DNA from 2 places in the Paenibacillus dendritiformis genome. Region 1 is predicted to be linked to the other one. Evidence: a T-box and tRNA genes for the amino acid it is inferred to sense, from the RefSeq annotation. Region 1 holds a T-box; the other holds one or more tRNA genes.
What was found. The T-box of region 1 lies ahead of leuS (leucine--tRNA ligase). A T-box ahead of a tRNA ligase gene usually reads a tRNA of that ligase, here a tRNA-Leu.
Positions count from the first base shown of each region.

Region 1 (5,837 bases):
TCCTCTCGTTAGAACACGTATATTGGCCAACCCATCCTACATATAGGTAATAAACATAGTATAGCCATTCGTATATATTGGGCGTTCTGCGTCAGGGTATGCAAATGTGCAAACAGAGGAGGGAACATCCGTGAAGGTCGGATTTATCGGTACGGGAAGTATGGGGACAACGCTAATCGATGCGTTCATTCAATCCGGCGCTGTGACACCGGAGCAGGTCATAGCGAGCAACCGTACGATGGACAAAGTCCAGTGCCTTGCGTCGCAACACCCCGGGCTTCAAGTCTCGCCGAGCAATGCCGAGACGGTCCGGCACAGCGACATTGTCTTTCTGTGCGTCAAGCCGCTGGAATTCAAGGCGGTCCTGAAGGAAATACGGCATGCTGCGCACCCGGATCTCATCCTGGTGTCGATTACGAGCCCGGTGCTGCTGGAGCACCTGGAGCAGCAGCTGCCGTGCAAGGTGGCGAAAATCATCCCGAGCATTACGAGCTACGTCCGAAGCGGCGCATCGCTCTGTATGTACGGGAGCCGGATTCAGACGGAGGATCGGAAGCTCCTGGAGCGGCTGATGTCATCCATCAGCCAACCGCTGCGCATCGATGAGAAGTACACCCGCATCTCTTCCGACTTGTCAAGCTGCGGTCCGGCGTTCATCGCTTACTTCCTGCAGCGGTGGATCGATGCCGCGACGGAAGCCACCGGCATCGGCCGTGACGAAGCGTCGCGTCTTGCCTGCGAGATGCTGCTGGGCACCGGCAAGCTCCTGACGGAAGGGGGCTTCACTCCGGAACAGCTGCAGCAGCGCGTAGCTGTCCCCGGCGGCATCACCGCCGAGGCGCTCCGGCTGATGAAGGAAGAGCTGGCGGATATGTTCCCCCAGCTCATTCAGGTCACCCACGCGAAATATGAAGAGGACCTGGAAAAGGTTCACTCCCAATTCTCCGGACAGGAAGCTAACCGACCACGATATTGACCAGCCGGCCTTTGACAGCGATGACTTTACGGACGGTCTTGCCAGCAATGGCGTCCTGAACGTTCGGCAGAGACATCGCTTTTTCCTGCATGGCGGCTTCGTCCGCATCGGCGGCGATTCGAATCCGATCCGCTATCTTGCCGTTCACTTGAATGACGATCTCCACTTCGGCGTCAACGGTCAATGCTTCGTCATACGATGGCCACGGCACATACGTGATGGTGGCGTTATGCCCCAGGCGCTGCCACAATTCCTCCGCGATATGAGGAGCGAGCGGCGACAGCAGCTGCACGAAGTTCTCCATCGCCTGGCGCGGCAGCGTCTCTGCCTTGTACGCGTCATTAATGAAGATCATCAACTGGCTGATGGCCGTATTGAACCGCATCGCCTCAATATCCTCGGTCACTTTCTTCACGGTCTTGTGCCAGGTCCGAATGAAGCTGTCTTCTCCCGGCCCGTCCGTAATCTTGCTGTTCAGTTGGCCGTCCTCCGCGATGAACAGGCGCCAGATCCGGTTCAGGAATCGGAACATGCCTTCGACGCCCTTCTCGTTCCATGGCTTCGTAATCTCGAGCGGCCCCATGAACATTTCGTACATTCGCAGCGTATCCGCGCCGAATTCGTTCACGATATCATCCGGATTGATGACATTGCCGCGGGATTTGGACATTTTCTCGCCGTTCGTGCCGAGGATCATCCCCTGGTTGACCAGCTTCTGGAACGGCTCCTTCGTCTCAACGACGCCGATATCGTAGAGCACCTTATGCCAGAAGCGCGCATACAGCAAGTGGAGGACCGCATGCTCCACTCCGCCGATATACAGATCGACCGGCAGCCACTCTGCCTGCTTCTCTTTGGAGCACAGCTCCTTCTCGTTCTTCGGATCGATGAAGCGCAGATAATACCAGCAGCTTCCGGCCCACTGCGGCATCGTGTTCGTCTCGCGGCGCGCGCGCATCCCGGTCTCCGGATCGACCGTATTCACCCACTCGGCGACGTTCGCAAGCGGCGATTCGCCGGTGCCCGACGGCTGAATGTGATCGACCTCCGGCAGCATCAGCGGCAGCTCCGATTCCGGAATCGGCTTCATGGTGCCGTCCTCCAGATGAATAATCGGAATCGGTTCCCCCCAGTACCGCTGGCGGCTGAACAGCCAGTCGCGCAGGCGGTACGTCACCTTCGGCTGGCCGACGCCTTCCGCCGTCAGCCACTCATTCATGCGGGCAATCGCCTGAGCGTTCCCGAGGCCGTTCAGGAAGTCCGAGTTCACATGCGGCCCGTCGCCGCCGAACGCTTCCTTCGTCACATCTCCGCCGGAGACGACTTCCACGATCGGCAGATCGAATTGCTTCGCGAATTCCCAGTCCCGCTGGTCGTGGCCCGGAACGGCCATAATGGCCCCGGTTCCGTAGCCGGCGAGAACGTAATCGGCAATCCAGATCGGGAGCTTCGCCCCGTTGACCGGGTTGATCGCGTACGCGCCGGTGAATACCCCTGTCTTATCCTTCGCGAGATCGGTGCGCTCCAGGTCGCTCTTGCGCGCAGCCTGCTCCCGGTAAGCTTGAACCGCCGCTTGCTGCCCGGAAGCCGTGATCCGGCCGACCAGCTCGTGCTCCGGCGCCAAGACGCAGTATGTCGCGCCGAACAGCGTGTCCGGGCGGGTCGTGAACACGGTGATGTGGTCGTCATGTCCATCGATCGCGAAGCGGACCTCCGCCCCTTCGGAGCGTCCAATCCAATTGCGCTGCATATCTTTCAAGCTCTCCGGCCAATCCAGCTCATCCAGATCCGCGAGCAGCCGCTCCGCATATTCCGTAATCTTCAGCACCCACTGCCGCATCGGCTTCCGGATCACCGGGTGGCCGCCGCGTTCCGACTTGCCGTCGATCACTTCCTCGTTCGCCAGCACCGTGCCGAGCGCCGGGCACCAGTTCACCGGAATCTCCGCTTCATACGCGAGCCCGCGCTTGTAGAGCTGGATGAATATCCACTGGGTCCATTTGTAATAGTCGGGATCGGTGGTGCTGATCTCCCGGTCCCAGTCATAAGAGAAGCCGAGCGACTTAATCTGGCGGCGGAAATTGTTGATGTTCTTCACCGTAATGTCGCGCGGATGTTCGCCCGTGTCGAGCGCGTGCTGCTCAGCCGGCAGGCCGAACGCATCCCAGCCCATCGGATGAAGCACATTGTACCCTCTCATGCGCTTGAAGCGGGAAATGATATCGGTCGCCGTATATCCTTCCGGGTGGCCGACATGCAATCCCGCGCCCGAAGGATACGGGAACATGTCAAGCGCGTAGAACTTCGGCTTGCCGGAGTTCTCCTCTGTAGCGAACGTCTTGCGCTCTTCCCAGTACTGCTGCCATTTCTTTTCCAAAATTTGCGGTTGATAGCCATGCGGCTGGTTGACTTCCTGACTCATCCGTAATCCTCCTTGCCGTGCCTGGCGAAGGCTGCGCGCGCAGCCCGCCCCGCACCTTATGCGAATATCATGCTTGAACCGCAGGAGACGGGCATCCCGCCCCTCCGGGCCGAACCGGGCCACTCCGCCCGATTCGTGCGGTCACCTCCCGCTTCCGCTCCGTATCTGCCGGATAGGGCCGGACATCGGGTCTGGTTCATGCTGCTGCCACCGAAACATCATGCGCGTGCCTGCCGCTTATCTATTCCGATACAGCCAAAAAAACCTCCCGCCCTTAGCGAAAACGCTAGGGACGAGAGGTTCAATTCCCGTGGTACCACCCTAGTTAGCGAAAGGCATGCTTTGCCTTCCACTCCCTCTGCACCGTTAACGCCGGTGAAACGTCACAGCCTCCCTGCCGTTCGGCTGCGAGACTCCGAGGCGAGTTCGCTCCTGCCCATCACCGGCTTCCACCACCCGCCGGCTCTCTGTTCGATGCGCGTATCGAGCTACTGATCCTCATCACAGTCTGATTGCACTTGTTCAATTGTATGCATAGCCTTGACCAGCTTACGCAAGCATCTCTATCATAATGAAAATTAAGGATATTGTCAACGATTGTCGCCTAGCAGCCGTGTTATGGGCGGCTATTCCTTGACTGCAACATAGAAAATGCGCGCGGACTGGCCGTTCGGCGCCTCCCATGCGAAATCGGCATACATGTCCACGCGGGCAAATCCGGCCTCGCGCAGCCAGGCCGCCATCGCTTCCGTCTCATAGGCGCGCTGAACATGGGTTTCGTCGACCCGTTCGAACAGGGAGCCCTCATCTTGCCGAATGAAAAAAGTCAGCTGATGCTCGATCTCCCGTCTCGCCTCGTCATAATCGCAGAACCAGATATATGCGAGATCGTCCTCGTCATACGCGAAAGGCTGCGACTCCGCATACGACTCGAATTGGCGAATATGATGCACATCGAACAAGAAGACGCCTCCGTCGCGCAGCTGACCATGCGTGGCCGCGAACACCCGCTTCACATCCTCCTCTTCGGTGATGTAATTCAGGCAATCGCAGAACGAGACGACAGCGTTTGCCGGCTCGCCACCATTCCATGCCCGCATATCCTGGCACAGCCAGCGGATGCTGCCGGATGTCGCGGGCGCGGAGGCGGACTTCTGCTCGGCGACGGCCAGCATCGTCTCTGACCGATCGATGCCGGTCAGCGCGTATCCTCTGGCGGCGAGCGGAAGCGCAATGTTGCCCGTTCCGCAGCCGAGGTCGACAATCCGCTTCGGCTTCGACGGCAAGTAGCGCCGCCACGCCTCCTCCGCGAATTGCACCCAGGCGTCATAGGGCATATCCTCCATCAAGCGGTCATAGACCGCGGCAAAGCGGCCGTAAGATTCCATTCAAGCCTCTCCGTCCTTCCCTCGCACTGCGGCATTGTTAGCCTTCTTCCCCTGCGCCGTTGCCGGCGCTTCTTCACGTGCCGCGTGTCAGCGCTTCTTCAGCTGCGGCGGATCCGGCTTCTCGGTCTGCAGGATCTGCTGGAGCTGATCCGGGCCAAGGGCCGCGCCTTTCTCCGTCAGCTCCGTCCAGCTTCCCTGCTGCTTGACGAGGCCGGCCCTCATCAAGCGCCCGACCGCGCGCTTGAACGCCGACTTGCTCATCCCGAACCGCTGCTTCACAATATCGGCCGGAGTCTCGTCCGAATACGGCATCGCTCCGTTCGGACGCTCCCGCAAGAACGAGAACAGCCGATCCGCATCCCTGTCCATGCCAATCTCCTTGCGTTCGGCCATCGTCACGTTCACGCGGCCATCGTCGCGGATATGGGTGACGCGCACGCGCACCTTCTCCCCGAGCCGGAGCGGCCGCGGCCGAATCGATTCGTGCAGGAATCCGATGACCCCGAAGCCGATCGGACCGCCGTCGAGCACGAGGAAGGTCCCTATCTTCAGCGGCCGGTAGACGATGGCCTCGTGCCATGTGTTGCGCCAAGCGGCCGGCGCGTCAAAAGCCAGCGGAACAAGATCCTGTTCCAATGCCGCCCGCGCCACGAGCCGGCCTACCCGGTCATGGACCATCTTCACGTAGACGGTGTCCCCGACTAGGGGATGGAGCGGCTCGTATTCCGGCAGTTCGCTCTTCGGAAGCAGCAGTTGGCGCCCGATGCCCATTTCCAGGAAGCAGCCATAGCGGGGATGAATGTCCGCCACCTGGAGCGGCGCGACCTCATCCAGGGTGAGATACGGGCGCTTCATGGTCGATGCGAGCCGATCCTCCGTATCATAGAATAAAAAGACGTCGACCTCGTCCCCCGGCTTCACCGGATCTGTCAATTCGGAATAATGAAGAATGACGTCCTGTTCCCCGTCTGTCAGAAAGTAGCCGTAAGGCGACACCTCCCGCGCCACCTGCAGCCGTGTTATCGTGCCCGCGGTCAGCGTCATGCCATCT
Region 1 is NZ_AP025344.1:1,870,306-1,876,142, reverse strand. Features, by position in the region: gene comER (late competence protein ComER) at 131-976, shown strand; gene leuS (leucine--tRNA ligase) at 957-3,398, opposite strand; T-box leader at 3,684-3,912, opposite strand; gene L6439_RS08225 (class I SAM-dependent DNA methyltransferase) at 4,025-4,786, opposite strand; gene L6439_RS08220 (CvfB family protein) at 4,874-5,830, opposite strand; gene rsfS (ribosome silencing factor) at 5,827-5,837, opposite strand, start outside.

Region 2 (5,837 bases), 2.4 Mb from region 1:
TGCTGGCGCTTGGCATTGTCGGACTGCCGATCCCGGATGAGACGATCATGGTCTTCGTCGGCAGCTTGACGGTGGAAGGGCCGTTCGGGTACGTGCCCGCGTTCGCCGTATGCCTGGCCGGGAGCATGACCGGCATGACGGTCAGCTATATCGTGGGGCGGAGGGTCGGCAAGCCGCTGCTGGATCGGTACGGCAAGCGGGTGAAGCTGACGCCTGCCCGGGTGGAACGAACCGAGCGCTGGTTCCAGCGGTTCGGTCCATGGGCTATCGTCTTTGGGTATTTTGTGCCCGGCCTGCGCCATTTGACCTGTTATCTGGCCGGAATGGCACGCATGAATTGGTCTCTTTATTTATTTGCAGCCGGAACGGGAGCGCTGATCTGGGTAGCGACTTTTCTGACGATAGGGCATTTCGTCGGAGTTCATTGGGAAGCGGCCGTTCAATGGATTCATACGAGAGGAACGATCTATGTGGCGTGCTTGGCAGCGATGCTCTTGCTGATCGGATCGCTCGTGTATGTCCTTATCCGGCGCCGCGTCCGGCCAAAACAAACGCCTTGATCCTTAACGGCTCAAGGCGTTCTATGATCAGGCGGGCAAATCAAGCCTTCGCCGGGTTCTCCTCCATCGGGAACAGCTTGACGGACTGAATCTTGCCTGATTTCGGATCGAGATCAAGCCGAAGCAGGGCATTGGCCGCTTGGTAGCTCCAGGCGTAGCCGGTATCTTGATCGGGCTTGCCGAGCGCTTTCACGGCAGCATCGCTTTTGCCTCCGATACGCAGGCCCGTGATGCCGGTAGACGAGCCGTCGCCCGACACCTCGACAAAGACGACCTTAGCGTCATCATGACAGCCGAACGAAAATCCGTCATATTCCAGCACATGAATCGGCTCCTCGTCGTCCATCACGAATTGGGACACAGGCGTTCCCCAGAGTTCCCGCACCTTCTCCTCGGTATCGCTCAGGCCGATTCCCTTCAGCTGCGGCTGCTTCCGATTGAAGTCGGCTTCATCGCCCGTGCCGGAACGGGAATTATCCTTGTTCGAAGCAATCTCGGTCCGTTCTCGCGTCTTTTCCTTGCCTGAGGCCGGAGTCTCGTCCGCCGGGGCCGGCTTGGCCGTAAACGGAGCTTGCGGGCTGGCCGGCGGCGCGCTGCCGGCCTGGGTCGTACAGCCGGACAGAAGAGCGCCAAGAGCGGCAGCAGCTGCAACGATAAGCAGCATTCGGGTTATCGGGGCACGGGTCATTGGTGGGGTTCCTCCTTCGCCGCCTCGCGGCGGGTATGACTATAGGTATAGGATCGGTTTGGATCGGTACCGTTACAGGTTACTTGTAACTAAGGAGAGCGGGTTTGCAGACGCTCTCACTAATATAGACGGAGCTCGCTCCAATAAGTTGCAGTCGTTGTATGAAATTGCCTGCTTTTCTCCATTCACCTGTTTGGCATATAATAAAGATAAGTTGGTGAGAGGGGGCGACGAAGATGATTGATCAACCAACAGCTCGTTTTTTGCAGGAGAAGGTCTCGGAAGCGAAGGTTCATTTTGAACGGGCTCTCGATTGTAAGCATACGGAGTTCGATGATTTGTACCCCTATATGATTGAACACCCTCAATTTTTCTGGTACAAACGTTACGTGGCCTGGTCTGAATTACTGACTATCGTCAAACTGTGCGAACAGCTGCAGGTGGCTTGGCAAGAGCAATTCACCCCGCAGCAAGTCGAATATATACAACAGCGCGTCATGTCGGCGAAAGTGCTGGATTATTGGTTCGAGACGAACGATTCCAGAGAGCATGTCGGCGGATAACCTCACGTGACGAAGGGTGCAAGGCCTGTCAGCGTCAGCCGGCAGGCCTTGTTCCTATTCGAAGCATAGGCCAGATGCGAGGGATGACCCTCTTACGAGAAAGGAGATGCGGCCATGATGGACGAGAAGATGCTTGATCGCTTCCGCCAGGAGGGCACGAAGGTGCGCGTCGTGCGGGACATGCTCGAAGCAAATGATGTTATCGGCATCGTCGTCGCCTGGAGCCATGACGAGGTGATGATTCGAAAACGCAACCGGCGCATCGTGAAGCTCAGCAGGAGCTACTTGATTCAGCCCTTCAGCGAGCCGCGGACGGAGCTTGGGGAGTGGAAGCCGGGCCCGCTAGCCGGTGCATCCGAAGGCGAAGCCTGAGCCAGATATCGATAGGGAAGGACTGCCGAATTGCCGGGCCAGTCCTTCTTCTGTATCGAGGCTCGTCCCTGGAACCGGCAACGCCACGATCTCCATGGTCACGTTGTCTTGGCCGTCGTTTCGTTTGCGAACATTATAATGGACAGACCTCGCGCTCGGCAGCGGCAACGGGCCCATTTGACACGGTTACAAGTGAATTTAAATTTTTTTTCGAAAAGTGTTGACGCATTTCCGGATGCATGATATTATATTTCTTGTCGCTAACAAAATTAAATTACGAAATGTAAGATACTAAGTATGCGGTCATGGCGGAATTGGCAGACGCGCTAGATTCAGGTTCTAGTGGGGTAACACCCGTGGAGGTTCGAGTCCTCTTGACCGCACCATATTCACTCTAATATTGACTTTGACGGCTCATAAATTGCTTCCGGGTAATTTATGGGCCTTTTTGCATATTGCCCCGTTATTGTTTCGCATAATCACGATTTTTCGATGCTTCATGCGATAAAAATTGTATTATACTGGTCTGAGATGAAGTATAAATGCCTCTGCAAATCCGAATGATGGATAGAACATGGAGCAGGAAGGAATGATGCTTGATGCCGTTGTTTTGCGCAGGGGCAAAACGAGTTATGGGCATACAAATAGAGCAGGTGAGTTCGGATGACGATTAAAACATTGGTTATAGCTCCTTACCCGGCAATGACGCCGCTTATCGAGGAGTGCCGGAGCGAAGACCGGGAGCTGGATATCCGCATCGAAGTAGGCAACCTTCAGGAAGCGGTTCCGATAGCCCGGGAAGCGGAGCGACAGGGCTTCGATATCATTATTAGCCGGGGAGGCACGGCCAAGTTGATCGAGCCTGAGGTCGGGATCCCGGTGATTGATGTGCACGTCTCGGGTTACGACATGCTGCGGGTGCTGACCTTGACGAACGATTTCCCGGGAAAAAAAGCGATTGTCGGCTTTGCGAACATTACGTTGGGAGCCAAGGCGATTGCGGATGTGCTCGATATCGGGGTTGAAGTCTGTACGGTTGAGGAGGCCGGGGAGGTAGAATCCATTCTGGCGGAGCTCAAGCGGAAGGGATATGAACTGATTATTGGCGATGTCGTTACCGTCGAGGCCGCGGCCAAGCATCAGCAGAAAGGGATTCTGATCCAGTCCGGGCGCGAGGCTATCTTCGAAGCGTTCCATAAGGCGAAATCAATATACCGGTTGTACCGGCGCCAGCAATGGGACATCGCTTTTTTGCGATCCTTGCTTGCGGAGACGGCGTCCGACCTGATCGTGCTTGGACAGCAAGGCGAGATCCTGCTCGAGCAGTGGACAAGCCATGTGGCTTGCCCGGTGCCGATCGATGAGTTGGTAGCCGATATTCGCCAAGATCCGCACACGGAAAATTTGCTTGCGATCCGGGCAAGCGAGACAGGCAAGTTCAAGCAGCGGCGGGTGCGCAAAGAAATATTGGGGAAGACGTATTATCTCTTTTCCTTTTCTTCTTTGCCGGAGAAGGGGGCACGCGAAGTTTGTCCTGTCGAGGAAGTGTCCCGGCTCCCGGTCATTCTCGCCGAGAGCGAAGCGATGAGCCGATGTCTCCGGGCGATCGATGGCCGGCTTGACGGCAGCTGTTTCATTTTGATCGGCGAAGCGGGCAGCGGCAAGCAACTATTGTCGCGGTACATCCATGTCAAGAAGCATGGAGGACGGGGGCTGTACGCCTGCCTGACGGCACGGCAAGCGCTGACGGAGCTCGCCGTGCTCGATTCCGATATCCTGACCGTGTATATTAATGGTCTGGAGCAGTTAGAGCGGGAGGACGCGCTGCGGCTGCAGACGTTGATCCGCGAACAGGCGGACACCCGTCCGGCCATTGTCGTCGCGCTGGAGCGGGAGGACCGCGTATATCAGGGGTTGCTGTTCGATGAAGGGAACGTCAGAGTGAGTGTGCCTCCTTTGCGTGAGCGGAAGGAAGACATCAAGCCGCTGGCCGCCTACTATATTGCCGATTTTCATGGAACATTGGGCACTTCGCCGGTCAAGCTGAAAGAGGATGCCATCGAGCTGCTGGAGGCTTATCCATGGCCAGGCAACGCGGCCGAACTGCAAGCGCTGTTGAAAGATGCGGTTACCGCGGAGAAAGGGTATGTTATCGGGAAGACACAGTTGACGCGGCTGCTTGATGCCAAGCGGGCCAGGCCGAACGCTCCCGCTCCGTTGCCGCGCGATTTTCTGGAGGGCACGCTGGACGAGATTGAAAAGCGGATTATCCATGCCATTATGAAAGAGGAACACGACAATCAGACCCGGGTGGCCGAACGCTTGGGGATTAACCGTTCTACTTTATGGAGAAAGCTGAAACAATAAGTTTCGGCTTTTTTTGTTGCTCCCAATCCGGATATTGAATGTTTAAATTTGCAACAATTACTTGATGATATATTGCATTTTGTAATACCTCTGTTTAGAATATAGTTTGAAATCGATTTCAAAATTATTTTATGTTTCATATTGAAACAGTAACAGAAGGGGTGCTACAATAAATGAAGATTAAAGGCACTTTGGAGAGGATTCCCGGAGGGATGATGGTCGTGCCGTTGCTTCTTGCGGCAGTCATCAACACCGCGGCGCCGGATTTGCTTCGCATTGGGAACTTCACGGAGTCTCTGTTTGTCAACGGATCAAGCACATTGATTGCGCTGTTCCTGCTGTGTACGGGAGCTCAGATCAATGTGAAGTCGTTCGGAGTGTCGATTGGCAAAGGAGCCACCTTGCTTTTCACGAAATGGGCGGTGGGCGCGCTGTTCGGCCTGCTCGCCTACCTGTTCGCCGGGGATAACGGATTATGGCTCGGTCTGGCGCCGATCGCTGTAATCGCTGCCATGACCAACAGCAATGGCGGGCTGTTCGTTGCTCTGGTCGGCCAATACGGAAGCAAAGAGGATCGCGCGGCTTATTCCTTGCTGGCGCTGAATGACGGTCCTTTCCTGACGATGGTCGCCTTATCGATTTTTGGCGCCATGGGCTTTGTGGACGGGATGTTCTCTCTCGTCTCGTTCGTGTCGGTCCTGCTGCCGATTCTGGTCGGGATGGTGCTAGGGAATCTCGATGAGGAGATGCGCAAGTTCCTGGACAGAGGCAGCTCGATGCTGATTCCGTTCTTCGCCTTCTCGCTAGGAATGGGCATTGACTTCCGCGCGATCGTGAACGGCGGTCTGTCTGGCATTATTCTCGGGTTGCTGACTGTATTTGTGACCGGTACGGCAGGCTATTTCGTGTTCAAGGCATTGAAATGGAACCCGATCGTCGGCGCGGCGGAAGGCTCGACCGCGGGCAATGCGGTCGCGACTCCGGCGGCGATTGCGGCAGCGAATGCTTCGTTCGCGGCTTATACCGATATTGCGACCGTACAGGTGGCGGCATCGACGGTGACCACCGCGATCCTTCTCCCGATTTATGTCGGCTTTTTGGTGAAGCGCCTAGAAAAAAAGGGGTACTCGTTCGAACGGCAGGCGGCGGATACCCATGCGTAAGGTGTGATAAATGTGGGCAAGCAAATAGGAATTATCGCGGATGATTTGACAGGCGCCAATGACGCGGGCGTCCAATTGGCTAAGAAGGGATTCCGTTCTACTGTGATCATGCATCCATGCGGGA
Region 2 is NZ_AP025344.1:4,304,642-4,310,478, reverse strand. Features, by position in the region: gene L6439_RS19125 (DedA family protein) at 1-560, shown strand, start outside; gene L6439_RS19120 (DNA uptake lipoprotein) at 601-1,248, opposite strand; gene L6439_RS19115 (hypothetical protein) at 1,485-1,811, shown strand; gene L6439_RS19110 (hypothetical protein) at 1,926-2,183, shown strand; tRNA gene L6439_RS19105 (tRNA-Leu) at 2,483-2,569, shown strand; gene L6439_RS19100 (sigma-54-dependent transcriptional regulator) at 2,847-4,550, shown strand; gene L6439_RS19095 (2-keto-3-deoxygluconate permease) at 4,724-5,713, shown strand; gene L6439_RS19090 (four-carbon acid sugar kinase family protein) at 5,726-5,837, shown strand, end outside.
Region 2: it encodes a tRNA-Leu, which carries the amino acid that the T-box ahead of leuS (leucine--tRNA ligase) is inferred to sense. The anticodon was not compared.